DNA from 3 places in the Peribacillus sp. NPDC056705 genome. Region 3 is predicted to be linked to each of the others. Evidence: riboswitches for the same ligand, from Rfam matches in the RefSeq annotation. Region 3 holds a riboswitch; each other region holds the start of a gene.
What was found. Region 3 has a riboswitch for cobalamin ahead of ACFRAK_RS19970 ((2Fe-2S) ferredoxin domain-containing protein). Riboswitches for the same ligand answer to the same signal wherever they lie in the genome.
Positions count from the first base shown of each region.

Region 1: linked by a shared signal. The riboswitch ahead of metE (5-methyltetrahydropteroyltriglutamate--homocysteine S-methyltransferase) and the one ahead of ACFRAK_RS19970 ((2Fe-2S) ferredoxin domain-containing protein) in region 3 are both predicted to bind cobalamin.
Region 2: linked by a shared signal. The riboswitch ahead of ACFRAK_RS00360 (ABC transporter substrate-binding protein) and the one ahead of ACFRAK_RS19970 ((2Fe-2S) ferredoxin domain-containing protein) in region 3 are both predicted to bind cobalamin.

Region 1 is NZ_JBHTYI010000049.1:2,649-13,027, reverse strand. It holds gene ACFRAK_RS26215 (glutamate-1-semialdehyde 2,1-aminomutase) at 1-820, opposite strand, end outside; gene ACFRAK_RS26210 (hypothetical protein) at 964-1,284, opposite strand; gene ACFRAK_RS26205 (ABC transporter ATP-binding protein) at 1,435-2,442, shown strand; gene ACFRAK_RS26200 (ABC transporter permease) at 2,491-3,282, shown strand; gene ACFRAK_RS26195 (ABC transporter permease) at 3,287-4,072, shown strand; gene ACFRAK_RS26190 (acyl-CoA thioesterase) at 4,114-4,587, opposite strand; gene metE (5-methyltetrahydropteroyltriglutamate--homocysteine S-methyltransferase) at 4,587-6,893, opposite strand; cobalamin riboswitch at 7,038-7,230, opposite strand; gene ACFRAK_RS26180 (ion channel) at 7,471-7,890, shown strand; gene bcp (thioredoxin-dependent thiol peroxidase) at 7,953-8,423, shown strand; gene ACFRAK_RS26170 (aminopeptidase) at 8,435-9,544, shown strand; gene ACFRAK_RS26165 (D-2-hydroxyacid dehydrogenase) at 9,695-10,379, shown strand, end outside.
Region 2 is NZ_JBHTYI010000001.1:78,335-88,713, forward strand. It holds gene ACFRAK_RS00345 (acyltransferase family protein) at 1-1,358, shown strand, start outside; tRNA gene ACFRAK_RS00350 (tRNA-Arg) at 1,556-1,629, opposite strand; gene ACFRAK_RS00355 (polysaccharide deacetylase family protein) at 1,858-2,712, shown strand; cobalamin riboswitch at 2,799-2,973, shown strand; gene ACFRAK_RS00360 (ABC transporter substrate-binding protein) at 3,155-4,120, shown strand; gene ACFRAK_RS00365 (FecCD family ABC transporter permease) at 4,083-5,138, shown strand; gene ACFRAK_RS00370 (heme ABC transporter ATP-binding protein) at 5,145-6,617, shown strand; gene cbiB (adenosylcobinamide-phosphate synthase CbiB) at 6,614-7,579, shown strand; gene cobD (threonine-phosphate decarboxylase CobD) at 7,554-8,627, shown strand; gene ACFRAK_RS00385 (bifunctional adenosylcobinamide kinase/adenosylcobinamide-phosphate guanylyltransferase) at 8,600-9,175, shown strand; gene cobS (adenosylcobinamide-GDP ribazoletransferase) at 9,172-9,963, shown strand; gene ACFRAK_RS00395 (histidine phosphatase family protein) at 9,921-10,379, shown strand, end outside.
Region 3 is NZ_JBHTYI010000021.1:609-10,987, forward strand. It holds gene ACFRAK_RS19930 (acyl-CoA dehydrogenase family protein) at 1-669, shown strand, start outside; gene ACFRAK_RS19935 (class I adenylate-forming enzyme family protein) at 697-2,271, shown strand; gene ACFRAK_RS19940 (alanine/glycine:cation symporter family protein) at 2,714-4,141, shown strand; gene ACFRAK_RS19945 (YozQ family protein) at 4,310-4,528, shown strand; gene ACFRAK_RS19950 (energy-coupling factor ABC transporter ATP-binding protein) at 4,632-5,477, opposite strand; gene cbiQ (cobalt ECF transporter T component CbiQ) at 5,496-6,272, opposite strand; gene ACFRAK_RS19960 (energy-coupling factor ABC transporter substrate-binding protein) at 6,259-6,570, opposite strand; gene ACFRAK_RS19965 (energy-coupling factor ABC transporter permease) at 6,572-7,315, opposite strand; cobalamin riboswitch at 7,489-7,682, opposite strand; cobalamin riboswitch at 7,884-8,074, shown strand; gene ACFRAK_RS19970 ((2Fe-2S) ferredoxin domain-containing protein) at 8,225-8,593, shown strand; gene cobJ (precorrin-3B C(17)-methyltransferase) at 8,608-10,245, shown strand; gene ACFRAK_RS19980 (sirohydrochlorin chelatase) at 10,264-10,379, shown strand, end outside.

The DNA.
Region 1 (10,379 bases), on a different contig from region 3:
GCCCGCCCCCGATGATTTTTCCGAGCGCGGTCAAATCGGGTTGAATTCCCAAGTAGTCCTGTGCCCCTCCATACATGAAGCGGAATGCTGTGATGACCTCGTCGAAAATTACGAGTGATCCGGCTTCGTGAGATAATGAAATGACTTCTTCCAAGAAGCCAGGGCTTGGTTCCACGATTCCGAAGTTGCCGACGATCGGTTCAACCAGAACGCCAGCAATTTCATTGCCCCATTTATCCAGTGCTTCTTTAAATGACTTGATATCATTGAAAGGTACCGTGATGACTTCTTGTGCGATGCTTTTTGGAACGCCGGCAGAGTCCGGTGTACCTAAAGTGGACGGGCCGGAACCTGCAGCGACGAGAACAAGGTCGGAGTGTCCGTGGTAACAGCCTGCAAACTTGATGATCTTATCCCGTCCTGTGTAAGCGCGGGCAACGCGGATGGTGGACATGACGGACTCGGTTCCTGAATTGGTGAAGCGGACTTTATCCATGGATGGTATGGCTTCTTTCAACATTTTGGCAAACTTGACTTCATGTTTTGTCGGAGTGCCGTATAAAACGCCCGTTTCTGCAGCTTTAACGATAGCCTCCGTAATATGTGGATGCGCATGACCTGTGATGATCGGGCCATATGCAGCTAAATAATCGATATATTTATTGCCGTCAACATCCCAGAAATAAGCACCCTTGGCATGATCCATCGCAACAGGTGAACCGCCTCCTACAGCTTTGTAAGAACGGGATGGACTGTTAACCCCGCCAACGATATGTTCCAATGCCTCTTTATGTAAAAGCTCCGAATTACTAAAATCCAATCTTAAAACCTCCTAAAAAATATAAACATATTTCCTCTTAATCATAGCACTTTTCCGTCCGTAAATCTGGGTCGAAGGCTAGGAAATGTGATTCGTCCCCTCATGGAAGCACTGCACCCCTAGAACATCAGGATTCAGGGACTTCATTTTGTTTGCGAAATGGGGGAGGATCCTAAAAATCCGGTTATGAAAGTAAGGATGGCCAAGATGGTTTCTGGGTTTTCGATGTCGAATGATTGACGGTTCATTTCGCCCTGTGCGTGGTAATAGATTAGTTGGCCGGTCCCTTTCTCTTCATTAATGCAAAGATGGAAACTGATGGGGGTGCTTTCAATCGACCCGCTGGAATCCCTTTGGATGACCTGGCATAATAATTCCCCGTACTCATCTTCATAAAGGAAGTCATATCGAAGGTCGAAAACGACCTTTTCAATTTGTGATAGTAATAATTTTTTGATATTCATAGCATACTCGTCTCCTTTATATATGTGTCTGATACAACGATCTTTTCGCCCTGAAAATGGTATTGGGCATCCAAGCATTTTTATTGTCTAAAAAGGGTAGGTTGGATAAACTAATTCATTAGGACAAGAGATTACGGAGGATGTAACAGGATGAGTGATGCAATTCAAGTGAAACAGCTTCGGAAGGAATTTAAGTCGGCATCAAGCCGTACAGGGTTAAAGGGGGCCTTCCGGGATTTACTTACCAGAAATTATAAAATCGTCCCTGCCGTCAATGATATCAATTTTACTGTAAAAAAGGGTGAGATGGTAGCTTATATCGGGGAAAATGGTGCAGGGAAATCGACCACGATCAAAATGCTGACAGGTATTTTGGAACCGACAGCAGGTGAAATCACGGTCAATGGAATGAATCCACATAAAGAAAGGGAAAAGTTCACTCAGACAATCGGAGTCGTATTCGGTCAGCGCTCACAGCTTTGGTGGGATATTGCAGTTCAAGAATCCTTTAGGCTGCTAAAAAAGGTCTATAAGGTAACGGATGAACAATATAACGATCATATGGAACATGTCATCAAGACGCTCGATATCGGACCTTTGCTGGACAAGCCAGTGCGTAAGCTCTCACTTGGTCAGCGAATGCGCTGCGAGCTTGCGGCAGCATTGATCCACAATCCGCCTTTGCTGTTCTTGGATGAGCCGACGATTGGACTTGATGTACTCGTGAAAATGAAGATTCGTGAGTTCCTGAAAGAAATAAATGAGAAATATAATACGACGATCCTTTTGACAACCCATGATTTAGGTGACATTGAAGCATTATGTGAGCGCGTAATCATGCTTGATGAAGGACAGATCATTTATGATGGGGAATTACAGAGTTTGAAAGATAACTGGGCTGAGGAAAAACAGATCCATTTTCAATTCATCGAGCCGATCGCATTGAAGGAATTGCAATCATTGGCGCTCCCATTTACTGCTAACTGGGTTTATGATGAGAAAGATCAAACATACATTGCCTTATTGAAAGAAGAAAATGATCATATTTCACAGCTTGTTTCGGCTGTTGTATCTCATTTTAAAATAAAGGACATCAAAATCCATGAAACGTCCATTGAAGAGATTGTTCGCAACATTTACGAAGAAGGCACTGTCTGACTCTCTTATCATTAAGAAACAACGTGTCTATCAAGAAGGGGGAGGGCCATGGGAAAGTATCTTGCAATGATCCGCATGCGTTTTTTGATGATGCTTGCGTATCGAACGGATTATTATACCGGCATTTTAATTTATAGCATCAATATCGGTGCCTATTATTTCTTATGGAATGCGATATATGGAGAGAAAAGCTCCATCGAAGGACTATCAAGTATGCAGATGACAACCTATGTCGCGGTTGCATGGATGGCGCGCGCTTTTTATTTCAATAATATTGACCGCGAAATCGCCACTGAAATTAAAGACGGCAAGGTAGCCATTGAAATGATCCGGCCGTATAACTATTTAGGCATGAAAACGATGCAAGGACTTGGGGAAGGGATATTCCGTTTCTTCTTCTTCTCGATTCCAGGAATGCTGCTGGTAGCTTTCATTTTTCCTATCGAATTGCCGCACGAGCCGGCTACATGGGGGATGTTCGGCATTTCCTTGCTGTTCAGTTTCATCATCAATACACAAATTAACTTATTGACGGGAATCACTACCTTTTTCTTATATAATAATGCCGGATTGATCCGGGCTAAAAGGGTTATCATTGATTTATTTTCCGGTCTGCTGCTGCCCATCAGTTTCTATCCGGTATGGGCGCAGGAAGTGATGAAATATCTACCCTTTCAAGGGATCAGCTATGTACCAAGCATGATTTTTACGAACGGGTACAGTTCAGGCGAAATTGCCATGGCGCTTTTACAACAATTAATTTGGTGCATCATTCTCATAATACCGATTCAGCTTTTATGGATAGTCGCAAAAAAACAGCTGATTATTCAAGGAGGTTGACGGGATGTTTTATGTATCGATGTTTTTTCAATATGTGAGTCAATATATGAAAACCAGATTGCAATATAGAGCCGATTTCTTCATGGAAATCCTATCTGACCTGCTGAATCAGGTCGTGAATCTGGTATTTATCTTAGTCGTTTTTGGGCATACCCAATTTTTAAACGGCTGGAGCCGTGAAGAAATCATATTCATTTATGGATTCTTCCTCATCCCGTTTGCCCTTTTTTCTGCCTTTTTCAACATCTGGGATTTTAATGACCGCTATATCGTCAAAGGTGAAATGGATCGGATATTAACAAGGCCGATACATAGCCTCTTTCAAGTCATTTTAGAAAGAATCGAGCTAGAAGCGTTATTTGGTGTTGTGACCGGTTTGATCATTATATTCTATTCGGGGATTTCATTGGATCTTCAGCTTGCGTGGTATGACCCGATTCTTTTCATCATTTTTGCAATAGGAGGGGCCCTTGCTTATGCAGCCATATTCGTTGCGATAGCTAGTATCGGGTTCTGGTCGGATGCGAAAACATCCATCATGCCAATGATGTACAATATCGGGAACTACGGGCGCTATCCAGTTGATATTTATAATAAGGTCATCCGTTTTGTCCTTACGTGGGTGCTGCCATTCGCGTTTGTTGGTGTCTATCCGGCATCTTATTTCCTAAGAAAAGAAGAGTGGTATGCATATGCATTTGCCACACCTGTAATCGGGGTCGCCTTTTTCGTGATATCCGTTTTCATATGGAATCAGGGAGTGAAGAGGTACCGCGGGGCAGGGAACTAAAAAAACCCCTTCAACAGCATTCATGTTGAAGGGGTTTTTGTTTAGTTCCTTTTTTTCTTTCTTTCAATATATCTTGCTTGTGCTTCAACATATTGCTGCTTTTCCTCTTCCGTTTCCGGAATGACCTGAGGTACTTTTGTCGGCTTACCGTCTTCATCAATGGCCAGCATCGTTAAAAAAGCGCGTGCTGTAAGCTGTTTTTCACCTGTTAATAGGTTCTCACGCTCCACTTTCACGAATACCTCCATTGATGTGCGATGAGCACAGGTGACATAAGCTTCAAGGTTGATCGCATCCCCTGTCTTGATGGGGGCCAAAAAATCAAAAGAGTCGCTTGAAGCAGTCACAACGGGTTTTCGACAATGGCGCATAGCTGAAATGCAGGCTATTTTATCAACATAGGCCATTACTTTTCCGCCAAAGATGGTATTGTGATGATTTGTATCCGGTGGAAAAACAAGGTCGGTTAAAAAAGTCCGTGATTGCTGTGTTGGATGGGCCACATTCTTTTCCATCATAGGCCTGTTGGTTTGGCCAAAAGGTTTTCACGGACGATTCTTGCTGCTTCGACCATGTTTTTCAGGGAAGCGACGGTTTCCGGGATACCCCTTGTTTTCAGGCCGCAGTCGGGATTGATCCAAAACTGGTCTTTATCCAATACCTTGATGCCCCGTTCAATCATATCGACCATTTCTTCCACTGCCGGCACACGCGGGCTGTGAATATCATACACACCCAGGCCAATGCCTTTTTCATATGTTTTTTCCTCGAATGCGGAAGCAAGCTCCCCATGACTACGAGATGTTTCGATGGAAATTACATCGGCATCGAGGGAGGAGATGACATCCATGAAACTGTTGAAGTCGCAATAGCACATATGCGTATGGATTTGGGTTGTTTCCTCCACGCTTGATGTGGATATCAAGAATGAATTTACAGCCCAGTTCAAATACTCGTCGCGATCGCTTTTTTTCAATGGCAGACCTTCTCTAAGTGCAGGCTCATCAACCTGAATCATTTTAACTCCAGCAGATTCCAATGCAATGACTTCCTTTTCCAAAGCGAGCGCCAGCTGATAACAAACATTCTCCCTGGAAATATCATCACGGACAAATGACCAATTCAAAATCGTAACAGGACCTGTAAGCATTCCTTTTACCGTCTTCTTCGTCAGTGATTGTGCGTAAACACTTTCCTTGACTGTCATCGGTTCGATGAAATGGATGTCGCCATAGATGACTGGTGGTTTTACGCAGCGGGATCCATAGGATTGGACCCAACCCTTTTCCAGAAAGATGAATCCGCCCAACTTATGGCCGAAGTATTCAACCATATCCGTCCGTTCGAATTCCCCGTGAACGAGAACATCCAAACCGATTTCTTCTTGGATTTCGATCCATTTGCCGATTTCTTCGTTAACGAATGTTTCATATTGCTGAGCGGTCCAATCTCCTTTTTTGAATTTCCCGCGTGCTTGTTTAACTTCAAGTGTCTGCGGAAAGCTACCGATCGTAGTCGAAGGAAGGAAAGGCAATTTGAAAAATTCCTGTTGTTTTTGGTAACGCTCTTTAAATGGAATTTGACGGCCGGCAGTCCTGGTTTTAACCTTTTCGACTTTCGATCGTACAGCCCCATGATTCCGTGCATTTGAACTTGCTAACGTTTGAACCGTAATTTTATTGGCATCGACTTTTTCGGCGATTGCTTCAAAGCCTTGATTATTCCCTTTGACCAAGAGTGTGATTTCCTCAAGTTTCTCGTCAGCGAAAGCAAGGGCCTGTTTCACTTCTTTTGAAAGGGCGGATTCATTACGAACGGTCACTGGGACATGAAGCAGGGAACAAGAGGGCTGAAGCCAGATTTGGTCTTCGGCTACCTTTTTCTTAAGAGTCTCGATCAATTGAATTTTTTTCGATAAATCAGATAGCCAAATGTTTTTTCCGTCAATCACACCTGCAGCAAGTACTTTGTCCTTAGGGAAGCCGAATGCTTCAAGATTACTTAGATTCCTCCCTTTATCATGTACAAAATCAAGACCGATTCCTTGGACTTTTAATTCGATGACTTCTTGGTAGTGTTCCACGGCATCAAAGTATGTTTGTAGCATGATGTTCAGGTTCGGTGCTGCTTCATTCAGCTTTTCATAGAGGTAAGTAACAGTTTGCATATCATCTTTGGAAATGGATGAAACAAGAGCAGGTTCATCCATTTGTACCCATTTCACTCCTTCTTGCTCCAACTCCCGCAGGATTTGCGTGTATAGGGGAAGCAAGCTCAGGATGATGCCAGGGATCTCTTGTTTATTGAAGCCTTTGGAAAGGGAGATGAAGGTATAAGGTCCGATCAATACGGGCTTCGTTTCAATCCCTAGATTTTCCTTGGCTTCCCGGTATGCTGCAAGTGGTTTATTTTCTGTTAAAGTCAGCTGTGGCAGTTTTAATTCAGGGACAATATAGTGATAGTTCGTATTGAACCATTTCGTCATTTCGGAAGCAACTTCATCATTGTTTCCGCGAGCCATTGAATAATATACGGAAAGAGGAACTCTACCGCCTTCATAGGCTGAATAACGTTCAGGAACAAGACCGAACATGACGGACATGTCGAGCATTTGATCATAGAAAGTGAAGTCGTTGACAGGAATGATATCAATGCCCCGTTGCTTCTGTTTTTGTAAGTTGCCTAAACGGATTGCTTTTAGTTGTGCCGTAAATTCCGCTTCATCGATTTTACCTGACCAGTAAGCTTCCAATGTACGTTTCCATTCACGATCTTCCCCGATTCGAGGGTAACCCAAACTACTGCTTTTCAAAATTCCCATCCTCCCAATTCATATTATTGAACAATAAAAAAAGCATCCCTAACCGTCAAAAGAGAAAGTTAGAAATGCTTAAAATAAGAGGCATTCAGAATGCCCCTTACAATTATAAGGTCCCTAACACCTCCCTATCTCCCGTAGGTTAAAACAGTGTTGTTGAAATAGGCAGGTCTCCTGACTTAGGGATTATCATTAGCGGCGGGCCTTCCCGATCCGTTGATCAGTGGCATATTGGATGGCGCTAACACTCCCATTACAGTGGCGGGACCGTGCCGGAATTACACCGGACTTCCCTTTTAATCCTAATTAATAATTAGGAACCTATTTCCACATATGAAATTTTACAAAACCTGCCTTTATAAACTGTTTGCAAGTCTAAAATTTTTAAAATAAAAACTATTATAAAAATTTAGACAATCTTAACATATCCGACCAAAAGGGTCAACATGAGATTCGGGAAAAGAATCCGTTTTTTTGAGTGTGTGGGTGATGAGGATAAGGTCTGTTCCTAAAAAAGAATATATTGTTTGGACAGGGAGTATGTATAGAGGGAGTGGCGTATTGAAATGGGGCGTTGGGGATGACTTTCTACATCTTGATTGCAGGAATCATTTTTTGCATGGTGATGAGCATTCGTACGTTATTTCTTGTTGAGTCGGGAGGAAAGAAGTTTTCTCTGGAGGATATGCTGTGGCTTGGCAATTTATATGCGACGATATTGGTTGGGTTCGCACTGATTTATTTATTATACGAGCTTCAGAATCATTCGGTGATTCTTGATATGGGCAATCGGCTGGATGGCACTTTCTATGAACAGTTGAAGACTTCCTTTTACTTTAGTGCGATGACGATGTTTTCTGTAGGGTATGGAGATATAGCCCCGATTGGCATGGGCAGGATGATAGCTACCATTCAGGCTTTCATCGGGTATACACTACCGGCAGCGTTCGTGATTCGGACAGTTATCGATCTGGAACAGAATGATAGGAGGAATAAATGAAAGTTGTGTTTCTTTCGATTATTGGGTACTCTTACCATAATGAAGGAAATGGAGGGTTCAATATGACTGTTAAAATTGGAGCAAAAGCACCTGATTTCAAACTCCCTGCAAACAATGGTGAAATGGTTTCCCTATCGGATTTTAAGGGGAAAAACATTGTTTTATATTTTTATCCAAAAGACATGACGCCAGGTTGCACGACGGAGGCCTGTGATTTCCGGGACCATAATGAGCAATTCGAGGAATTGGACGCGGTCATCATTGGTATCAGCCCAGATCCAGCGGCACGTCATGAAAAGTTCATCGAAAAGCATGGATTGCCTTTTCTGCTGCTGGCTGACGAAAATCATGAAGCGGCTGAATCATTTGATGTTTGGCAATTGAAAAAGAACTTTGGCAAGGAGTATATGGGCATTGAACGTTCAACTTTCCTGATAGATAAGGCTGGTAAGATAGTCAAAGAATGGCGTAAAGTAAAAGTCAAAGGCCACGTCGAAGAAGCTCTTGAAACTCTTCGTGACCTCGAAAAATAAGGGACAGGCAGATGAAGGATGAGCGAATAACGAAGCTTGCAGCCAGGCTGATTCATCATTCGATACAAATACAGCCAAAAGAGAGAATCCTCATACGGGGGCATATTAACACGAAACCATTATTGAAAGAGCTGATTGATGAAATTTACAGAGTGGGTGCTTATCCATATGTAGAACTCGAAGACGATGAGATAAGCCGCCACCTGTTACAAGGGAATGTGAAGGAACAACTTGACACATCTTCGCAATGGGCTCTGAAGAAATATACAGATATCGATGCAGTCATCATCATCACTGGGGAAGAAAACGAAGTGGAAATGACTGATGTTCCCATCGAGAGGCACCGTCTTCAGGGGGAGGCTATGAATTCCCCCACTCTTTTCTATGTAAACAACCGACGTTGGGTCTTACTTAATTATCCCACCAACGCATCAGCGCAAAAAGCCGGCATGCCCTTCAACACGTACCAAAACTTTCTGTTGAACGTCTGCACCATGGATTACGGGAAAATGGAGGCGGCCTTGAAACCATTAAAACAATTGATGGAACGGACTGACAAAGTCAGGATCGTTTCACCAGGAACAGATTTGACCTTTTCCATTAAAGGTATGCCGGCCATCATATGTGCCGGAAAAAAGAATTTACCGGATGGGGAAGTGTTTACGGCACCCATAAAAGATAGTCTCAATGGAAGGATATCCTTTAACACACCCACAACCTATGAAGGAATCACCTTTAGTGACATAGAATTAAACTTTGAAAAGGGAAAAATCATTAAAGCAACTTCCAATCGTGACTCAGAAATGAACCAAATTCTGAATATTGATGAAGGGTCCCGGTTTATAGGGGAGTTCGCAATTGGAATCAATCCATATATATTGGAACCTATGGACGATATATTGTTCGATGAGAAAATAAGCGGGAGTCTGCACTTGGCTATTGGGCTCTCCTATGAAGAAGCGGATAATGGAAATCGTTCATCGATACATTGGGATATGGTCTTGATCCAGCGTCCGGAATATGGGGGCGGTGACATCTATTTTGACGACGTTCCGATCAGAAGGGATGGCGATTTCATTTTGCCGGAATTACATGCATTAAACCCAAATTGTTTAAAATAAAGCCTTTTTTAATAAGGGTAAGGCTTTTGTCCAACTCAAAAAGGGGACACCTGAATATGCTTTATTAAGGGAATACCTCCTCAGAGAAAGTTGCGCGGGACACATAGAGCCCGTGTTTTTTTTTATGTTAATTAAAAGGGAGAGATAAACATGTTAATACTTTCGACTGTCATTCCGAATGAAGGCATCCAAACGAAGATGATGGAAGCTTTTCCAGATTTGAACTTCATTTATCAAAAAGGATGGACGGATGGGCCGCTTCGTGAAGCGGAAATCCTAATTACATATGGTGAAGACTTAACTGAAGAAATCATTGGGAAAGCGGCGAACTTGAAATGGATCATGGTCATGAGTGCAGGGATGGAATTAATGCCATTTAAAGCCATTGAGGAACGTGGCATTCTGGTGACAAACGCAAGAGGCATTCATAAAATCCCGATGGCCGAGTATACGATAGGGATGCTTTTGCAATATGAAAAGAAATTGAAAATGCTTATCAAGAATGAAAAGGAAGAATTGTGGGATAGAAAGATTGAAGTAGGGGAATTGAATGGCAAGACTATGCTCGTTATTGGTGCCGGTGCAATTGGAGGGGAGGTGGCTCGTCTTGGGAAAGCCTTTGGGATGACGACGATGGGAGTGAACCGGAGCGGGAAGCCAGTGGAATCCATCGATCACCTTTATACTCTGGATAATTTATTGGAAGCCATACCGGGAGCCGATTATATCGTATCCGTCCTGCCAAGTACGGATGAAACGAAGGGCCTTCTGGAAAAAGAGCACTTTAAAGCAATGAAAGAATCTGCAGTTTTCGTGAATATTGGCCGCGGAGACC
Region 2 (10,379 bases), on a different contig from region 3:
GTGTGTGGGAATTTGCTTTAGGCAGTTTGCTCTGTATCAATTTATCATTAATCAAGGTAAATAAATATATTGCTACAGTGATAGGCTGGCTCGGATTAATCGGATTAATTTTAACTGGAATAGTCTTCAATGTATCTGAAATGTTTCCAGGGTATATTGCCTTATGGCCAATGACCTGCGCATTATTCATTGTTTTGTCTGGTACACGCGATACGAAATATGGTGTCAAACGCTTTTTAGGTTCCCCGGTAATGGTGAAGCTAGGTGGAATAGCCTTTGGAATCTATTTGTGGCATTGGGTATTATTGGAGTTCTACCGTTATAATGTCCAGGAAACTCCAGGGTTCATCGTTGGAACTCTTATTATCATTTCATCAATTGCCCTTTCGTTTTTAATGACTCGATTTATAGAAGAACCAATCCGAAGCTCAAAGGACAATAAATTCTCATTCAAGAGAATCGGGTTAATGGGCAGTGTGAATGTACTCTTGATTGCATCTCTTTTAATTGGAGTATATATAGATAAAAATAGGTTGGAAAATAATATAAACGATAAAAATTATCCAGGAGCGTTAGCTGTAAAAAACCCTGACGATATACCTGATCAAGAACCAATTCCGTCATATTCTAAAGTCTTTGATGATTTACCAAAAGCGCATTTGGACGGCAGTAACCAAGGGTTAAAGGAAAGTGACTTGAAAATTGGGGAATATGGCAAAACTGAAAATTACGATGCTACAATTGCCCTGATCGGCAGTTCCCATTCAGAGCATTGGTTAGGTGCCATTTTAGAAGCAACAAAAGATGATAATTATCGTGTATTGAATATAACTCGTTCAGGTACACGTTTTTCAACAGGTTATGCGGATGATGATTTGAAAGGTATCTGGGTCAATAATGTTCTCGATTATCTAAAGGATGCAGATGTAGATCTTGTCATTTCTCACGCCACAGCTTCTGATTCGCCTAATAATAAAATACAACAACAAATGGTCGATCAGCTGCAGTATGTTAAAGATGAATATGGTATTGAAGTGTTAGCGATTCGTGATGATCCAAGATATAGTTTTAACGTACTGGAATCATTAGAAACAGATGGACTAGAAGAAACTACAAAAAAAATGAATTCAGCAGATAATCAGAAAGACGAAAGCTTTTGGAGACAATTTGAAAAAGAGAATAAATCCTTGCATAAAATTGACTTAACAGATTACTTCAAGGTAAACGGTAAATTCCAGCCCATTATAGGTAATGTTATAATTTACCGTGACAATAGGCATTTAACGAATACTTATTCTGAAAGTTTCGGACCTGTTTTTGAAGAAAAAATCAATGAGATAGGTTTAATTGAAAAGTAAGTATAGCTAATTGGAATTTATTTGAAGTCTAAATATAATAAAAATCTGAGTTCTGTGTTTTACAGGGCTTGGATTTTTTTATATCTATAGGGATTGATGAAGTAGTGGTTAACTTTGTCTGACCTCCACATAAATTACAGAAAAAACCCTGCTATAACACGGAGAATCCGCATTATAACAGGGCTTATAAACTTTAGCGTCCCAGATAGGAATCGAACCTACGACCTACAGCTTAGGAGGCTGTCGCTCTATCCTGCTGAGCTACTGGGACATATATTTAAGTCGACGACTTATTTATTATATTTCTTATAGGCAAACTTTTCAAGCTTATAGCACATACTTATGAAAAAAATCTTCATAAATGCTCAGCAGGGCACTATGCTCTTTTGTTTTCCTATTAATTCTTTAAATGGAATACTTTATTATCGAATAGTATTCTGATACTATTATACTAGAAAAAATTAGGGGAATGATAGTGAAAAGATATAGAGTTTTATGGATGGTGGCATTGGTGGGAATTTTAATTTTACCTGGATGTTCACAAGGGATTGTAGAGGGTATAGGCATAAAAACGGCTGCACCGATTGCGGAAGATGACATTGAAGTGGTCGAAGCGGCCGAGAATGAGACTGAGACTGGTCAGGATTTGGATGGCCAGATCGATACGGGAGACTGGATAATGGCCAAGTCCGCGGTCAGGCTTCCAATCTTGATGTATCACAGCATTTCTGAAGGGAATGGACTTCGGGTTCCAATTGAGGAATTCCGAGCACAGATGGCTTGGCTTCGGGAGAATGGTTACTATACATTATCGCCTGAAGAAGCATACCTCGTTTTAACCGAGAATCGGATGCCAAGTGAGAAGTGTGTCTGGCTTACTTTTGATGATGGCTATACAGATAACTACACGGAGGCTTTTCCGATATTAAAAGAAAATGATATGAAAGCAACTGTCTTCATGATCGGTAAGTCCATTGATAAAGGTCATCACCTGACTGAAGATCAAATGTTGGTGATGAGCAGGAATGGGATTTCGATCGAAAGCCATACGATCAACCATTTGGAGCTGAACCGCATGACGGCAGTACAGCAAGAAGCTGAAATGGTCCAGTCAAAGGATCTGTTCGATCGTATCCTCAAACAGGACACGACAGTGCTTTCCTATCCTGTTGGCCGGTATAATGAAGAGAGTCTAGCGCTGTCAGAAGAAGCGGGATACAAGATGGCAGTCACCACCGAACCTGGGGGAGCTTCAAGGGACCAAGGGATGCATGCCCTGCATCGAGTTCGGATTTCACCCGGATTATCAGTCGGTGGGTTCGCGTCGCTGATAGAAAATGCTTCTAATCATTGAAGATGGACGGGTCATTTCGAACTTGTTCAGAAAAATCATATAATAATCGATTCTTACATGGTGTATAATGAAGGCAGTGAAAATTATATACATATGAACGATTTGGTGTCTTAATGACTTAAAAGGGAAGTTGGTGAAATGCCAACGCGGTCCCGCCACTGTATATGGGAGCTGACGGCTGTGTACCACTGTATGAGATATGGGAAGGTGCCGTTGACGATGACCATGAGCCAGGAGACCTGCCAGAATTCGTACACCTGTAACCTACGCGGATGGGAAGGTGTGTGGCAGACCCTAAGAAAGAGTCCGTAATGATATTGTTGCCATGCAAGCACCTTCCGTTTAACGGGAGGTGCTTTTTGTTTTGGGGGCATCTTCCAACAATGCGTTTTCTTAATTACAGGTGGGAAGAAATTAAATGAAAAGATTGTGGGGAATGAAAATGAAGAAAATTTTTGGTCTGATACTGTTGATGTTGCTTACTGCAGGATTGATGGTTGGCTGCAGTGACGCTGCTGATGAAGGAAAAGAAAAGCAGCAAACGAATCATGCTCAACACGAAGCTTTTCCGATTACGATTAAAGATGCAACTGGGGAAAAAGTGACGATAGAACAAAAACCGAAGAAAATTGTTTCGTTGATACCAAGTAATACGGAAGTGGTCTTTGCACTTGGATTGGGAAAAAAGGTCGTTGGTGTTTCCGACAATGATAATTACCCGGAAGAAACGAAAGAAATTGAAAAAGTTGGCGGAATGGAAATGAACACGGAGCTGATTGTCTCCATGAAGCCTGATCTTGTTCTTGCGCATGCATCAAGTGCCCATAATTCGAATGAGGGTTTACAGCAGCTTAAGGATGCTGGAATAGATGTCCTTGTAGTGAATGATGCACAAAGCTTTGACCAAGTCTATAAGTCTATTGAAATGATTGGACAGGCAACGGGTGAACAGGATAAGGCAAAAGAAATCGTTACGGATATGAAAACGAAGCTCAAGGATATCCAGGAAAAGGCCAAATCCGTAAAGGAAGAGGATAGGAAGACCGTTTTAGTGGAAGTTTCGCCTTCACCGGAAATATACACACCTGGAAAAAATACTTTCATGAATGAGATGCTTAACATTATTTCAGCGGATAATGCTGCTGCAGAATTGGACGGATGGGCAAAAATTGATGAAGAGTCGATGATTGCTGCAAATCCGGATGTCATCATTACAACGTATGGTTATTATACGAAAGATCCAGTTAGTGAAGTGACGGGCCGAAAGGGATGGCAAGACGTAAATGCCGTTAAGAATGGCCAAGTCTTTGATGTCCATTCAGACTTGGTGACCCGTTCCGGTCCACGTTTAATAGAGGGAGTAGAGGAACTTGCCAAATCAGTCTATCCGAACCAATTTGACAACTAAATGGGCGTTTGCTTATTTGATTGCGTTGTTCATTTTGTTATTCGCGATGACGATAGGCATTTCCTTTGGTTCGGTGCCAGTACCGATTCCCGTACTTATACAAATAATCGGCAAGGAGATTTTCCATTTGCCGATTTCTGCTGATCCGGATGTGATGCTTACGAATATCGTGATGAACATCCGCCTGCCGCGTGTATTGCTTGCGGGTTTGGTCGGGGCATCACTTGCGATTGCGGGTGCGGCTTTTCAGGGACTGCTCCGGAACCCGCTCGCTGATCCTTACACATTGGGTATTTCATCAGGAGCATCGGTAGGCGCCGTATTGACAATATTCTTGAATATTTCACTGCCGTTCATCGGTTTATATACTCTTCCGGCATTGAGTATCTTATGCTCAGTGCTCACGATGCTTTGCGTACTTACTTTCGCAAAAAAAATGGATCGATCGATGAAAGTGGAAACGATCATTTTAACGGGAATCATTTTCAGCTCATTTTTAAGTGCCTTCATTTCATTGATGATTGCGCTGACGGGTGATGAATTAAGACAAATCATCGGCTGGCTGATGGGAAGCGTTTCAATGCGAGGTTGGAATTACATTGCAATCATTTTGCCCTTTTTTATCATTGGATCATTGATTTTGATCATGAATACTAGTGAATTGAATGCGATGACTTTCGGGGAAGACCGGGCAAAGCACTTAGGTGTGAATGTTAAGCGGCGGAAAATGTGGATCTTGATAGCCGGTTCGACATTGACAGGGGCAGCCGTTGCCGTTTCAGGGGCGATTGGCTTTGTAGGATTGGTCATTCCTCATTTTGTCCGAAAGATTTGGGGGCCTGACCATAAACATCTGCTTCCTTTGTCATTGTTGGTAGGAAGCGGATTCTTAATATTGGCGGATTTTGTGGCACGAACGATCATTGCCCCATCGGAACTGCCGATCGGGGTGATCACCTCACTTATCGGGGCGCCTGCATTTGCGCTGATTTTATTAAAGAGACGGAGAGAAGGGTAAAAACGGATGCTTGAAGTAAGAGGGTTAACAGGTGGATATCATAACAAAGCTGTTTTGGACTCTGTCTCTTTTGATGTACATAAAGGGGAATTATTCGGGATTCTTGGTCCAAATGGCAGCGGAAAAACGACGCTTTTAAGCATGCTTAGCGGGGTGCTCGATTATAAAGGCGGAAGCGTACGGATTAGAGGTAGGGATTTGAAGGATTATTCGTCAAAACAACTTGCACAGGTCATTGCTGTGCTCCCCCAACATTCCTCATTAGCTTTCTCCTATACAGTAAAAGAGACGGTCTCACTTGGTCGATATGCCCATCAATCAGGTTGGTTCCACAGTTGGTCCGCAGAAGATGAATCGATTGTCCAACGAGTTATGGAACAAACGGGAGTAGCTGATTTTCAGGATCTTCATTTTGAACGATTATCAGGAGGGGAGAGACAAAGGGTTTTGCTGGCACAGGCACTTGCCCAAGAGCCAGAAATCCTTTTTTTGGATGAACCTACGAACCACTTGGATCTTTCCTATCAAAAAGATCTTCTGGATCTAATGAGGAAAATGGCAAAAGAGCAGAACTTGACCGTTATTTCAATTTTTCATGATTTGAATTTGGCTGGATTGTATTGTGATCGGCTTATGTTGCTTGAGAAAGGGCAGATTCAGGTTGTTGATGTGCCGAACGAAGTGCTCCAACAGGAACGGATTCAGGATGTATATCATACGACGATCGAAAAACATCCACATCCCGCCCTTCCGAAACCGCAGATGTTCATCGTTCCGGAAAGGCATGGCCATGATACTATCCCATTGGAAATCGATGGTTCCTATTTGACAGTCGGTCCTGAGATGATTCAATTGGATTCACCGATTCCACTTAGAACGATGTCTTCTGGAGTGACTGGTTCAGGGACGGGCTGGCATAAATATTTTGTGAATAGGCACGTCCATCATGGCTATGATTGCGAGGATCATCATGTTGAAATGGCCGACTATTTAAAGACTCATGGTTTTGAACCTCAGGAAACGGTAGGGATGATGACCGCCGTCTTTCTCGACACGGTTGCTTTCAAGCTATTAAGAGCTGAAGATTTCTCGGTTTTCATTATCGTGACGGCTGGTGTAGGAAATGCTATCGACGCTTCTTTAGCAGACCGGCATTCTTGGAGTTCCGCTCCAGGAACGATAAATACTTGGATATTCGTAAATGGGCATTTGGCAGAAGAGGCTTTCATCCACAGCATAGTTACTGCGACCGAGGCAAAAGTAAAAGCGCTTCATGATTTGCATGTCATGGATAAGGTGACAAATACATGTGCAACAGGAACATCGACAGACAGCATTTTGATTGCGGCAACTCAAAGAGGGGCAAAGCTTCAATATGCGGGCACCATCACTCCGTTAGGGAAGCTGATCAGCCGCGGTGTTTATGATTGTACAGTGGAAGCATTAAAGAATACTCGGAAACGGATTGAGGATTTATGATTTATCATCATCTTTTTGCAGTTACGCTGGCATTTTTCCTTGATCTATTAATTGGTGATCCGCCAAATTGGCCGCATCCAGTCAAATGGATAGGAACGATGATAAGCAAGTTGGACCTGGCATTCAATAGAGGGGCATATAAGAAACGGAATGGATTCTTCATGTTGTTCACCGTCGTATCGGCGGTGATATTGATTACTGGTCTTACCGTCTATTTGGCTTATCGGATCCACCCGCTTGCAGGCATCCTTTGGGAAGCTGTTGTCATTTCCACTACGATAGCTCAGAAGGGCTTGAAGCAAGCTGGAATGGATGTTTGCAATCCGCTTAATGAACGGGATTTTCCTGAAGCAAGGCTAAAGCTTTCCTATATCGTTGGCCGTGATACTGCTGATCTTGATGAATCCGAAATAGTCAGGGGCACCGTGGAAACCGTAGCGGAAAATACCAGTGATGGGATTACGGCACCGATGTTCTGGGCAGCATTTGGCGGTGCGCCGCTCGCGATGATGTACAGGGCGGTTAATACCTGCGATTCCATGGTAGGGTACAAAAATGATAAATATGGGCAATTCGGCTGGGCTTCAGCCAAGCTCGATGATATCGTCAACTGGATTCCCAGCCGCCTCACCGGATTCCTGATGTTGCTAAGCTCGAAATCTGGCCATCATGGATTCGGTGCCAGATGGAAGATATTATTCAATGACGCAAAAAAACATCCAAGCCCGAATAGCGGGTGGTGTGAAGCAGGTGTTGCTGCCATTTTGGGAATACAGCTTGGAGGCCGGAATATGTACAAAGGAATTGTTTCCGACCGTGCGAGGATGGGAGTTCCGCTTGTTCGATTGGAAGCAAAACATATACCAAAAACGATTGCCATCATGCATCGGTCATCTTTTCTATTTCTGCTGATGCTATGGCTAGGGGGACTTATTCTTGACATTACCTTCTCATGGCTCTAATCCTCATTATCTTTACGAAGCGCTGGAAATCGAGATGCCTGAATCGATTATCGATTTCAGTGCTAATATCAATCCATTGGGTCCGCCTTTATGCATAAAGGAACAGTGGTCTGGGTTTTTTGAAGGAATCCTTCAATACCCAGATCCGCATGCCATTGAACTGACAAAAACAATGGCAAAAAAAGAAGCGCTTCCTGAGCAATCCGTTTTGATGGGGAACGGCGGTGCTGAAATCATCATGTTGGTAGCGAACGGATTAGCCAATAAAAGGGTGCTAATCATTCAGCCGGCATTTGCGGAATATGCTGAAGCTTGTTTGGCAGCAGGATGTAAGGTCGATTTTCACCAGTTGGATGCTCCTGAGTGGCAATTGGACTTGGATCGATTGATTCCCCGATTACCCGGATATGATGCAATTTTCTTATGTACGCCTAATAATCCGACGGGTGTTTCATTTAAGCGGGATGCAGTTAGGGAATTGATCATTGAATGCCAAAAAGCGGACTGCCTGGTAGTCCTGGATGAGGCTTTTTATGATTTTACTGAGGATGCCTTTAGTTATGCTTCTTTAATCAATGTATTTCCACATTTACTCATTCTAAGATCAATGACTAAAATCTTTGCAATTCCGGGTTTGAGACTGGGCTATTTGCTTGCTGCACCTGACATCATAAAACGGGTAAGAAATTATAAACCGCATTGGAGCGTTAACCATGTGGCACTTGAAGTAGGGAAAATCTGTCTTGCAGAAGAGGCTTATATGAGAAAGACAAGAGAATATATTGCATGGCAAAAGCAAAAACTATTCCGGTTTTATGAGGAGCAAGGGTTGAATGTCTCCGATAGCACAGTCAATTTTTATTTGGTGAAAGATGAATCCTTATCCCTTTTCCCCTTTTTGCTGAAAAAAGGAATCGTACCGCGTCATACCTATAATTTTCCCGGTTTGGATGGAAGGTGGCTTCGGTTTGCAGTGAAGAGTGAACATGATAACGAAGCATTGATGGAGGGGGTAAGACAGTGGAGAAAGCAAGGCTCTGTTTTATAACCGGGGGTGTCCGTTCCGGAAAAAGCAGCTTCGCAGAAAGAAAAGCACTGGAGTATGCACTCCAAACGGATGGGAACTTGCATTACCTGGCCTGTGGCCGTATCAGTGATGTGGAGATGGGTGAACGCATCCTTCGGCACCGGAAGGATAGAGAAAGCAGCCCGATTGCTTGGAAAACTTCCGAATACGCAACGGATATTACAAGGATAGGGGAGGACATTGATCAGGATTCCATCATTCTGCTCGATTGTCTGACAACCCTGCTTGATAACGAGCTATTTGGCCCTGGTATTCCGCTTGAAAAAGAATTTTTAGATAGCATTTTTTCAAAAATAATAACCGGAATCAATGAGATAAGAAAACAATCCAGCTGTTTAATAGTCGTTAGCAATGAATTGGTGCAGGAACCGATTTTCCAGGATGACTTCCTTCATATATACGGAAAAACACTGGGCCAGCTTCATCAAGCGATCGTCGGGCAGGCCGATGAAGCCTATCTTGTTGAAGCGGGAATTCCATTGCGGAAGAAAGGGTGCATGCAGGAATGAGCGGAGTGATCGGTTTTTTAATTAACCTGCAGTTCTTTACGGTTTTTCCAATAAAGAAGCAGCTTCCGATGGAGAAGAAATATATTCACCGTGCCATTCAAACCTTTCCATTGGTAGGTCTTTTGCTAGGCTTGATATTGGGCGGTGTTTTGTATGCGCTCGTGGAATGGACCCCATTGTCATCGCTTGCCATTGCCTTTTTCCTTTGGTTTTTGACGATGGCATTGACGGGAGGTTTGCATCTCGATGGCTGGATCGATGCAAGTGATGCTTTTTTTTCCTATCAGGATAAAGGGCGGCGATTGGAAATCATGAAGGATTCCAGGACAGGTGCATTCGGTGTCATCTCCGTCATAGTCCTATTGGCCGCCCGGTTTCTATTTATCTATGAAATTGTCGAAAGGGTTAATGAATGGACATACTTCTTGATCATTGCCCTTCCACTCCTAAGCAAATGCGTGATGGGTTATTTGCTCATCCGGATGCCGCTGGCTAAAAAAGAGGGGCTCGGTGCTTTTTTTCAAAGTGCAGTAAAGAAAAGCAGTTTGCCCATTTATTGGCTGTACCTCCTTGTAAGTCTGGCGGTTGCCTGGATCATCGATTTTAAGCTTGTCACCTTATTTTTCATCATGTGTCTGGCTGCAGTATTTTTCCTGGTTTATATAAAACGTAAAGTCGTCAGTTGGTTCGGTGGGATAACGGGGGATGTACTGGGGGCATCAGTGGAAGGGGTTGAGCTTTGGTTATGGCTGATATTGTGGCTATTACACTACTTCGCCATGGGCTGACGGAAGCAAATGAGCGAAAGGCCTACTTGGGCTGGACCGATTCCCCATTAAGCATCAAAGGAGAAAAGGAAATACTGGAATTAAGAGGCTCTTACCCAAAGTATGAAAAAATTCACAGCAGTGATTTGCCCCGCTGTGTGGAAACTGCACGACTGCTGTTTCCACATGCAGTTCCGGTCAAAGACCCTTTGTTCCGTGAAATGAACTTCGGCAGTTGGGAAGGTCGGACGTATCATGAGTTGAAGACAGATCGAGATTATCTTAATTGGCTGGAACGTCCCATGGAGGCCCTTGTGCCCGGGGGTGAAAGCTATCCGGCATTTTCCGAGCGTGTGAATAATGGCTGGAACCATTTGATTGCCTGTAAGGAGAACCGAATTGCCATAATGACACATGGAGGGGTAATTCGTGATTTA
Region 3 (10,379 bases):
CCCTATGCTGATTTCGCCATTGTCATAGCGAAAGAATCTCAGGAAGGAGAAAAAGAAAGAATCACTGCTTTCTTAGTAGATAAAAAAACACCCCAACATTCGGGGTTCGAACTAGGAGATATTCAAGTTCCCCTATCAGGAGAGCGCATACATGCTGAATTGAATTTCAATCAATGTCGAGTGCCTGCCGCCAATATAATTGGAGAACCAGGAAAAGGGTTGCTGCTCGGATTGAAGAGAATAAACACAAATCGCGCTTCCCATGCGGCTGGCTTTATCGGAATGGCTCAACACCTTCTCACTTTATCTATTGAGCATGCTAAAACGCGAATCCAACACGGCCGGCCCATTTGTGATTTTCAGGCAATTCAGCATATGCTCGCAGAAATGGCGACGGAAATCTATGCAGCAAGGTGCATGGTCTATGATGTGGTAGAAAAAATTGATCAAGGAAAAGAGGATCGCGCCGGTACGTCCATGGCAAAGCTGTTTGCTTCAGAAGTAAATAGCCGTGTGGCTGACAAGGCCATCCAAATTTTTGGCTCCAAAGGCTTGGTAAAAGGTCATCCAGTAGAAAAAATGTACAGGAGCGCACGGATGTATCGGATATTGAGCGGAACCTCGGAAATTCAAAAAAATACAATTGCCAAAGCATTATTAAAAGGGTAAAACCTTTTTCGAAGGAGGAAAAAATGCATGCTGCATAAGTTGACATTTCAGTCACTGTTGAATAAAGGAATGAAACGATTCGGCGAACTGCCCGCAATTACTTTGTTGCCAACCGGTGAAACGATAACCTACGACGAGTTATGGAAGAAAACAAACCTTATCTCTTCTTATTTACTTCGCTTAGGTGCGGGAAGGGGTGTCCGCATAGCGACCATCATTCCAAACAGTTTGGAAAGTGTGATGTTTGGTTTGGCCATCCAGCAATGTGGAGCTACCTTAGTGCCATTAAGTGAAAAACTGGGGAAACGAGAAATACAATTCATCCTTAAGGAAGCAAAACCAGAAGTGGTCATAATAGCTACAAAGACGCACTTTGACACCTTCTTTGAGTATTTGGAAGAAATGAAGAAGGAAGATGTCCATATCATTGGGCTTCCTGGCTTTACTATTAATTATCCAGAGGAGTTTGAACGGTTTCAATGGCCCGATGAAATAAATAATTTAGACTTGCCTTTAGCTGAAGCGGAAGACATTGCCCTTCTGTCATATACAGGCGGGACAACGGGTACACCGAAAGGCGTCATGCATTCCCAGAAGGGACTCGGCGCCGCCATACTTTCTGCCGCTATCGAAGACCCACTTGACGACCGAGACCGAGTATTACTAAGTACGCCTATTGTGCATTCAGCCGGTTCATTACTTTGGAGATCCCTTGTTTCGGGCGTCCATGTCTATGTGATGAGATCATTCGACGCTGCAGAATTCATACGGGCGATAAAGGAACATGAAATTACGACGACATTCATGGTACCGACCATGTTATACAGACTACTTGATCAGACAAAGAAGATGGAATATGATATGAGCACCATGCGCAATATTTTCTACGGCGCGTCACCAATTTCACAAAAGCGCCTTAAAGAAGCCTTTGAAGTATTCGGGCCCATCATGCGCCAGCAATACGGCATGACAGAATGTAATATTGTCATTACAAGACTATCGAAAAGCGCTCATGTATGGGCTTATCATAATAATCCGGAAATTTTGAAAAGTTGTGGAAAACCGTGCATGCTTACCGAAGTTCGATTGATTGATGAAGAAGGAAATGATGTAAAACCTTCCGAGCTTGGCGAAATTATCGTAAAATCGCCAGCGATGATGACAGGCTATTATCAAAGACCTGATCTTACCCAGGAATCCATCCGTGATGGCTGGTTCTACACTGGTGATATTGGCAAATGGGATGAAAGCGGTTACCTTTTTATTGTGGATAGAAAGAAAGATATGATCATTTCAGGTGGGATGAACGTATATTCTTCAGAAGTTGAGCGGGTGATGAACCTCCACCCTTCTGTTGCATTAAGTGCTTGCATAGGTGTTCCCCATCCAGATTGGGGAGAAGTAGTGTGTGTCGTTGCATCACTGCAAGAAGGGGTGAACTGTACTAGTGAGGAATTAATTGATTTCTGCAAACAAAAAACCTCAAAGTATATGGTTCCTAAGGTAGTCTATTTTCTAGATAAGTTTCCATTAACGCCGATTGGAAAAATTGATAAGAAAGAATTAAGAAAGATGTTTGCACAAGGTATACTAACCATCTAGGAGAGGCAGAAAAAAGGATATCCTAAAAGATTTGATTTCAACATTGAGACCAACAGCTAACCAGAATATAAGAGAGAAAGGAATGCAAAATAAGCCTCGCACTTTATTCTGGAAACAGGTCGTGTGAGGCTTTGCTATATCCAGGTTGTTTTGATTAGGAATTTAAATAACGTTGCAGTGAATGTAAAATGAAGTGAGGAAGAAAGATTTTTATCCAAAGGAAATAATATCGAAATAGTATATATTTCGATAGATTACACTAATTCATGAATGAAAAAAATAGAGTGTTAGGATATAATATATAATTGTATTGGAGATTCATTACGGAATTTCCTTTTTTTTATGGCTTCATTTGTTTATCTCCCCAATGAATAGGGGAATAAATTATAGCTGTATATGTTTTTATAATAATAATTAGCGTGAAGTAGAGGGGTTTGTTTTAATGGAGATCTTAGAAAATTTTATTAGTGAGACAAATGATGTGTTATGGTCTTCCATATTGATCATCATGTTGATTGGATTGGGTCTTTATTTTTCCGTCCGCACGAAGTTTGTTCAATTCAGAATGATAAGGGAAATGTTCCGGCTATTGGGCGAAGGGGCCACTGCGGAAAAAAAAGGTGTGACATCCTTTCAGGCATTTTGTATTAGTACGGCTTCCCGGGTAGGAACGGGTAACCTTGCAGGTGTTGCCATAGCGATCACGACGGGCGGCCCTGGAGCCGTTTTCTGGATGTGGTTAATAGCACTGATCGGATCTGCTTCGGCTTTCATTGAAAGTACACTTGCTCAAATCTATAAGGTCAAGGATGGGGATGCATTCCGCGGCGGTCCTGCGTATTATATGGAAAAAGCATTGAATGCCCGCTGGATGGGCATCACTTTCGCTGTGTTGATTTCGCTGACATTTGGACTAGCTTTCAATTCGGTACAAGCCAATACTATTACAAGCGCATTCAACGAATCGTTTGGGATTGAAAAGTGGGTTACGGCTGTCATCCTGGCAATCGTCACGGCTGTCATCATTTTTGGCGGGATCAAATTGGTTGCAAAGGTCTCTGAGGTCATCGTTCCGATCATGGCAGGAGCCTATGTGATAGTGGCGTTGATTATCATCATCATGAATATTACCGAGTTACCGGGTGTTTTTGTTCTGATCTTTGAAAGTGCATTTAATGGCATAAAAGAAGTGGCTGGTGGAGTACTGGGAGCAGCCATGATGCAGGGAATCAAGCGCGGCCTATTTTCAAATGAAGCCGGGATGGGTAGTGCACCTAATGCTGGCGCGACGGCAGATGTCAGTCATCCCGTCAAGCAAGGGCTCATTCAGTCACTGGGTGTTTTTGTCGATACGCTCATCATTTGCAGTTCAACTGCCTTCATCATTTTGTTTTCAGGTCTTTATACATCGAAGGAAACGGATGGAATCGTCCTTACCCAGAATGCCCTTGGAACGGCATTGGGATCTTGGGCGGGTATTTTCCTTGCCATCATTGTACTGTTATTCGCTTTTAGCTCCATTGTGGGCAACTATTATTATGGAGAGTCGAACATTGGCTTCATCAATGAAAATAAGGTTTGGTTAAACATCTATCGCATCGCAGTCGTAGGGATGGTGATATTCGGTTCTCTAGCCTCACTGGATTTTGTTTGGGGATTGGCTGACTTGCTGATGGCCCTTATGGCCATTATCAACCTAATCGCCATAGCGTTACTAGGGAAGATTGCATTTGCTGCATTGGCGGATTATCAAAAGCAAAAGAAAAGTGGGAAAAATCCTGTCTTCCATGTGAACAATATTAAAGGCTTGAAGAATGTGGAATGTTGGGGTGACCCATCCGATAATGTGGATGTGAAGAAGGAAGCCTAAGCTCTCAATAGCTTACATGTAGAGCCCTTGAAAGGGGATTTTACTTGTAAGCTTTTTTTGCCTTTTTTTATCATTATTGAATATTGCTTCAGTTTTTACACAAAATACCTTTGTCTTAATACAGCTGTCAATGGATGATTGGACAATTTAAAACTAGGAGTGAAAAAAATGGATAGCAAGCAATCAAAAAATGAATCTTCAGAAATTGCCGGAAGAATATATGATGTTAGTGATTATAAACGGGAAGATCATTTATCTTCTGGACTGGCTACAACCCACGAACAAGTTTCGGATACTTATGCGGAAGGGGAGGTAAAAGCAGTCGTTGATGATGTGAACGGAAGAGATATTGAGCTTGCAAAAGAAAGAACCGAGGAAGAAAAGTAATAAATAATAAGATTTTTGGTTTTTAGGAACAAAAATGATCGCCTGCTATTTTAAAGACCCCCTAGCTTTTGGAAAGAGGAAACAATAGCTAGGGGATGCTTAATTAATAAATCCTTTCAGTCTCCAACATTTGAAGCAATTCTTCCTTCGTTCTTGGGAAAAGGTCCCGTACTAAAGGTTCCCTTGATTGAAGAAGGGCTTGAAACATTTCAAAAACCCACGGCTTCTCCAGATGTGCCTGCAGCAAAACGTCTTCATCATGGAAAACGGATACGAGATCCCCTTGGTATATGACCATACCATCGTTCATGACAACGACTTCATCAGCCCATTGATATGCTAAATTAACATCATGAGTTGATAGGATTATCGTTCTGTGATGGTGGTGGATACTGTCCAGCAGAGCCATGATCTGTCTTGAGAAATAAGGATCCAATCCAGCTGTAGGCTCATCCAAGAGCCAGACATCAGGTTCCATGGCGAGTACCCCTGCAATGGCGACACGTTTTTTTTGCCCAAGGCTCAAAAAATGGGTGGGTCTGTCTTTCAGTTCCGTTATTTCCGTTTCAGCCATCGCCCAATTTACTTTCTCCTGGACTGCATTTCTATCCCATCCTAAATTCATCGGTCCAAACGATATATCCTGTTGTACATTAGCGGAAAAGAGCTGCGAGTCGGGATCTTGAAAAACAATCCCCACTTGCTTTCGTAATGATAATAATGCTTTACGGTCATATTTCATTTTCTTGCCCTTAAATCTGATCTTTCCTGCCGTAGGTTGTAAAAGACCATTTAAATGGAGGAATAAAGTCGATTTGCCGGCACCATTATTGCCTAATAATGCTATCTTTTTACCGTGTTGGATCGTTAGCGAAAGATCGTTTAAAGCAAACGTTCCATCCGCGAATTGATGGGTGAGGCCTTCTATATGAAAAATATGCTCGTCCATTCTTGGGTTGCCTCCAATTTACAAATATCCATTAATAAAGATTAAGCTTCCTAGTATTACAATCGCGATCAGCCAATTGCGTGAGGAGTAAGTGTAAGTATCCTCGATATAGGAAAGGTTCTCCTGATAGCCTCTTGCGTTCATTGCCATCGTCAAATGTCCAGAGCGCTGCAATACTCCTAAAAATAATGATGAGGTTAGTAATCCGAGAGAGCGAATGCCTTTCCTTAACGAACCATACCCCAGCCGTGAAGCTTGTGATTGGTGAATGGCCAAAGCTGTTTCTAAAAAAATAAAGATGAAGCGATAGGTCAATTCTATTAAATCGACCAATAAGGAAGGCACTTTAAGTTTTCGCATCACCGATAGAATGACGGTAATGGGTGTAGTTAAGGTGAGAAAATATAAACAGCTGATGCTGCCTATTACGACAGTGATCAAATTGATCACTGTTCCTATGCTGTCATCGCTGATGAATATTTGCCAGTTCCCGACCTTCCAGGACCACCATATATTCGAAAACGAAGTAAATTTGCTTGTAAAAGAAAAAAGGATGGTAATGGTTCCTGATAGTATAAAAAATCCCGGTAATAGAAGTAATTTAAAATAATAAGAAACCGGGATTTTTGCCGCAAAAATGATTAAAGCGCTCATCACCGTAAAAGTGATGAGTGAAACGGTCATATCCCTTACCGTTAACGAAAATAGCAAAAGGGAGATTGCAAAAACCATCTTTTCTAACGGATGTACATCCTTTAGCCCATTGAAATAGGCATATTTATCAATGAGTAACATGCTTCGATTTTCCGGGAATTTCCTGTTTGGTTTGCTTATTCCTTTGTTTCGTTACACCTATGAAATAACCAATGAAACCGGCTCCGATTGCAGCTTGCAGCGCAAATAATAAACTTTCGGTTTCCGCACCTGGCGGCTCCCAAATACTGTTGAACCATGGCTTGTATTCCGGCTGGATTTTAGTGATGGCTTCTTCAGCTTCTCCATCGGCACCGCCAAATTCCGTTCCTTGTTGCGTGATTAACGGTATGGTAGCAAGAACGACCACCAGGAAAAGCAGCAGTAAACTTTTTTTCATGTTAACGGGCCTCCTTAGATAAAACTCGCAGCAACTTCAATTCGCCTAGATTGTATTTTTTTAAGAAATTCATCACGACGACTGTCAGTAGCCCCTCACTGATTGCCAAGGGAATTTGGGTCAGGGCAAAAATCCCTGCAAATTTACTGAAAGAGGCCATGAATCCTCCTACCTCGGATGGAAAAGCAAGAGCAAGTTGAATGGAAGTTACTACATAGGTTCCCAAATCTCCAAAAGCAGCAGCCAAGAACACGGCAAGTGAAAAGGACCAACCCAATTTAGTTGCGCCCTTGAAGACGAAGTAAGCAATGAGCGGTCCGCAAACGGCCATGGAAAATGCATTGGCCCCTAATGTCGTCAATCCTCCGTGAGCCAGTAAAACGGCTTGAAATAATAGAACGATGGAGCCAACGACACTCATGGCCAATGGACCGAATAAAATGGAGCCCAAACCAACTCCGGTAGGGTGTGAAGAACTTCCCGTAACAGAAGGAATCTTTAGGGCGGATAAAATGAATACAAATGCACCCGATAGGCCAAGCATCATTTTTGTTTCTGGGTTTTCCCTTACTTTGGTTCTAATGGACCGGTAACCTAGGATTAAAAATGGAAGCGTCACGGCCCACCAGAATATAGCCCATTCAATGGGTAAAAAGCCCTCCATGATATGCATGGCCATTGCCCGTTTTGGGACGAAAAGCAGTAAAATGACAAAATAAATGGTCTTCCAATTGGTTCTTTTCATTCTTTCTCCTTTCAAAACTTTTAATTTTTCTGAACAATCTTGAGAAGAAAGGCGGCCCAACATAAAAAGCACTTCTCTCAAAGGAAAGAAGTGCGTAATGAACAGGAATTTTGCAGCATAAACCAACCATGGGCCTTTCTGCCTGATCCGCACACCCATCCTCGTAGGTTGAAACAGTTTCACGCTTCATGGCAGGTCTCCTGGCTTTGGTTCATCATCCCATTACATCCTTCCCATCTCATTTGACAGTGGAATTGTTAAAGTAATAGGACTCCCCTTTACAGTGGCGGGACCGCTCCGGATTTTCACCGGCTTCCCTTTTAAGCTGAATTCCGAAAAATTCAACACCATAAAACTTATGTAATTATTTAGAAAATTCTCGTATAGTGTACCATAAAGAAATAATTCCAGCTATACTATCTTTTTTTTTTGACTAAGTTTGTTGCAAGGAAAGGCTTGTTGACAGGATATACACTATTAAACTTTTCTAAACAGTCGGAATAAACTATTGAATTTTGATAAAGTTGTTATATGATAGATAAAGTTAGTTAGAAATGTATAATAAAACCAAATATTTCATTTTAAAAGTGCCCTTGTGTGAATATGCAAGGGATAATAGGGAAATCGGTGAAAGTCCGATGCAGCCCCCGCTACTGTAAACGCTGATGAAATTGTCGATAGCCACTGGCATTGTTGCCGGGAAGGGACAAGGTAAAATGAAGCGTAAGCCAGGAAACCTGCTTTTAAAATTGCATGATACTTTTCGGAGGGAAAGGTAGAAGGACTATGACGATTTCGGGAGATTGGGCATTCTTGCCTGGGGCTCCTCATCCATATAGTTTTTTTAAACCTTGACTCTTATGTTAAGGTTTTTTATTTTGCCTTTTCCCTGAACGCAGGAGGAAGAAGATGACTACTTGGAACTTAATGGGTACAAATACACATCTGTTGATTTGTAATGGAAGCAGCTGTATGAAAAAGGGCGGGGAAGAAGTAACCCAGGCGATTCGCGATGAAATTACTTCCAAAGGACTGGACATGAAAATCCATACAACGAGGACACGGTGTAACGGAAGATGTAAGGATGCCTGCGTTGTGATTGCCTATCCTCAAGGAAACTGGTATCGAGTGGAGACGCCTGATTTCGGCCGCCAAATTGTCAGCCATATCGATGATGGGGAGTTTGTTCCACAAATGATCTACCAATTCAATGATGGGGAAATGGCACCCAATCCAAATTTTCCTGCTCATACGGGTATTTCAAAGAACAAAGCGTAAAAGGAGATGTCTTAATGAGTACAAACGGTAAATTATTCGTCGTGGGCTTTGGACCAGGGAATTTTGAACACATTACCAAACGTGCTGTCGAAGCCCTTCAAGAAAGTGACTACATCATTGGTTATAAAACTTATGTTGAACTCATTCAGGGACTGCTTACAGATCAAACGATTATTAGTACGGGGATGACTGAAGAGGTATCGCGTGCTCAGGAAGCAGTGAAACAAGCGGAGCTGGGTAAGAAAGTTGCGGTAATCTCCAGCGGGGATGCTGGGGTTTACGGGATGGCTGGGTTGGTTTATGAAGTATTGATTGAAAAAGGCTGGAAAGAAGAAACTGGAGTGGGTATTGAAGTCATTCCTGGCATTTCTGCAATCAACTCTTGTGCATCTTTACTTGGGGCACCAGTCATGCACGATTCGTGTACAATCAGCCTCAGTGATCATCTAACTCCTTGGGAACTGATCGCTAAAAGGGTTGAAGCAGCTGCAATGGCAGACTTTGTCATTGCCCTGTATAATCCGCGCAGCGGCAGGCGGACGAGGCAAATTGTTGAAACACAGAAGATTCTCCTTCGCTACCGTTCACCCGATACACCTGTCGGGTTGGTGAAAAGTGCCTATCGCGATAGGCAAGATATTGTCATAACCAATTTAAAAGAGATGTTGAACCACGATATTGGAATGTTGACCACTGTCATTATTGGTAATTCCTCCACCTTTTTATATGATGACAAAATCATTACACCAAGAGGCTATCAGAGGAAATATACTTTGAATTCGGAAAAGCAACCATTGAAGCCGCATCAGCGTCTGCAAAAAGAAGCGGAACCGTGGGCATTAGATCAAGAAGCCTTCACCGAATCCTCTGGAGGAGTTGGATTACTTACAAAAGCACCTGAAAAGAAGCCAGCTTCCTTTGAAATGGCAATGGAAGCACTGTCAAGAGTCAAAGGTCAAACCGTTCAGCAATCCATTGAGCCGATTGTTCAGCAAAAAATGGAGTCGGTATTCGAACTTGCCGTTAGTCCAGGTGTGGCGAATAAACAATTCACTCCCAAACAAATGATGACACTTGCGGAAGTTGTCGGGGAAAAGGGCACGATGGAATACACGCCAAATCATAAAATCGTATTAAAGATACCGACAATGGATCCGGAAGTCATTACGGGGAAATTGCAGTCAGCAAACTTTCTATTATCACCGATTGGAGATGTACTGACATTAAAAGCATGTGATTTCTGTGATGGCGAAAAAACCGAATCCATTCCTTATGCGGATGAAATACATCGGGTGCTTGGCGGAATGAAAATGCCAAAGGAACTAAACATCGGTTTTAATGGGTGTGGGATGGCTTGTTATAGTGCTGTGATGGATGATATCGGGATTGTCTTCCGAAAAGGGAAGTTTGACTTATTTCTTGGAGCTAAACCGGTTGGAAGAACAGCCCATCCAGGTCAGCCTGTTGCAGAAGGCATTGAACCGGAACAGCTTGTTGAACTGATTACGGACATTGTCGCGGAGTATAAGCAAAATGCCCATCCAAATGAGCGGCTTTTTAAATACTTCAAACGTTCGAAAAAGATACAGAATTTTTCTTATCAGGACATCGCTCCCAAAATAAACATAGAGCCTGCGCCTTGTGAAGACTAATCAAGAGGGGGAAAGTAAATGAAAGCAGTTTTGTTCGTAGGACACGGAAGCCGTTTGGCTTCGGGAAACGAAGAAGTCCTTCAATTTATTGAAAATATGGTTCCGGCATTGGATGGGCGCTTCCTTGTTGAAAC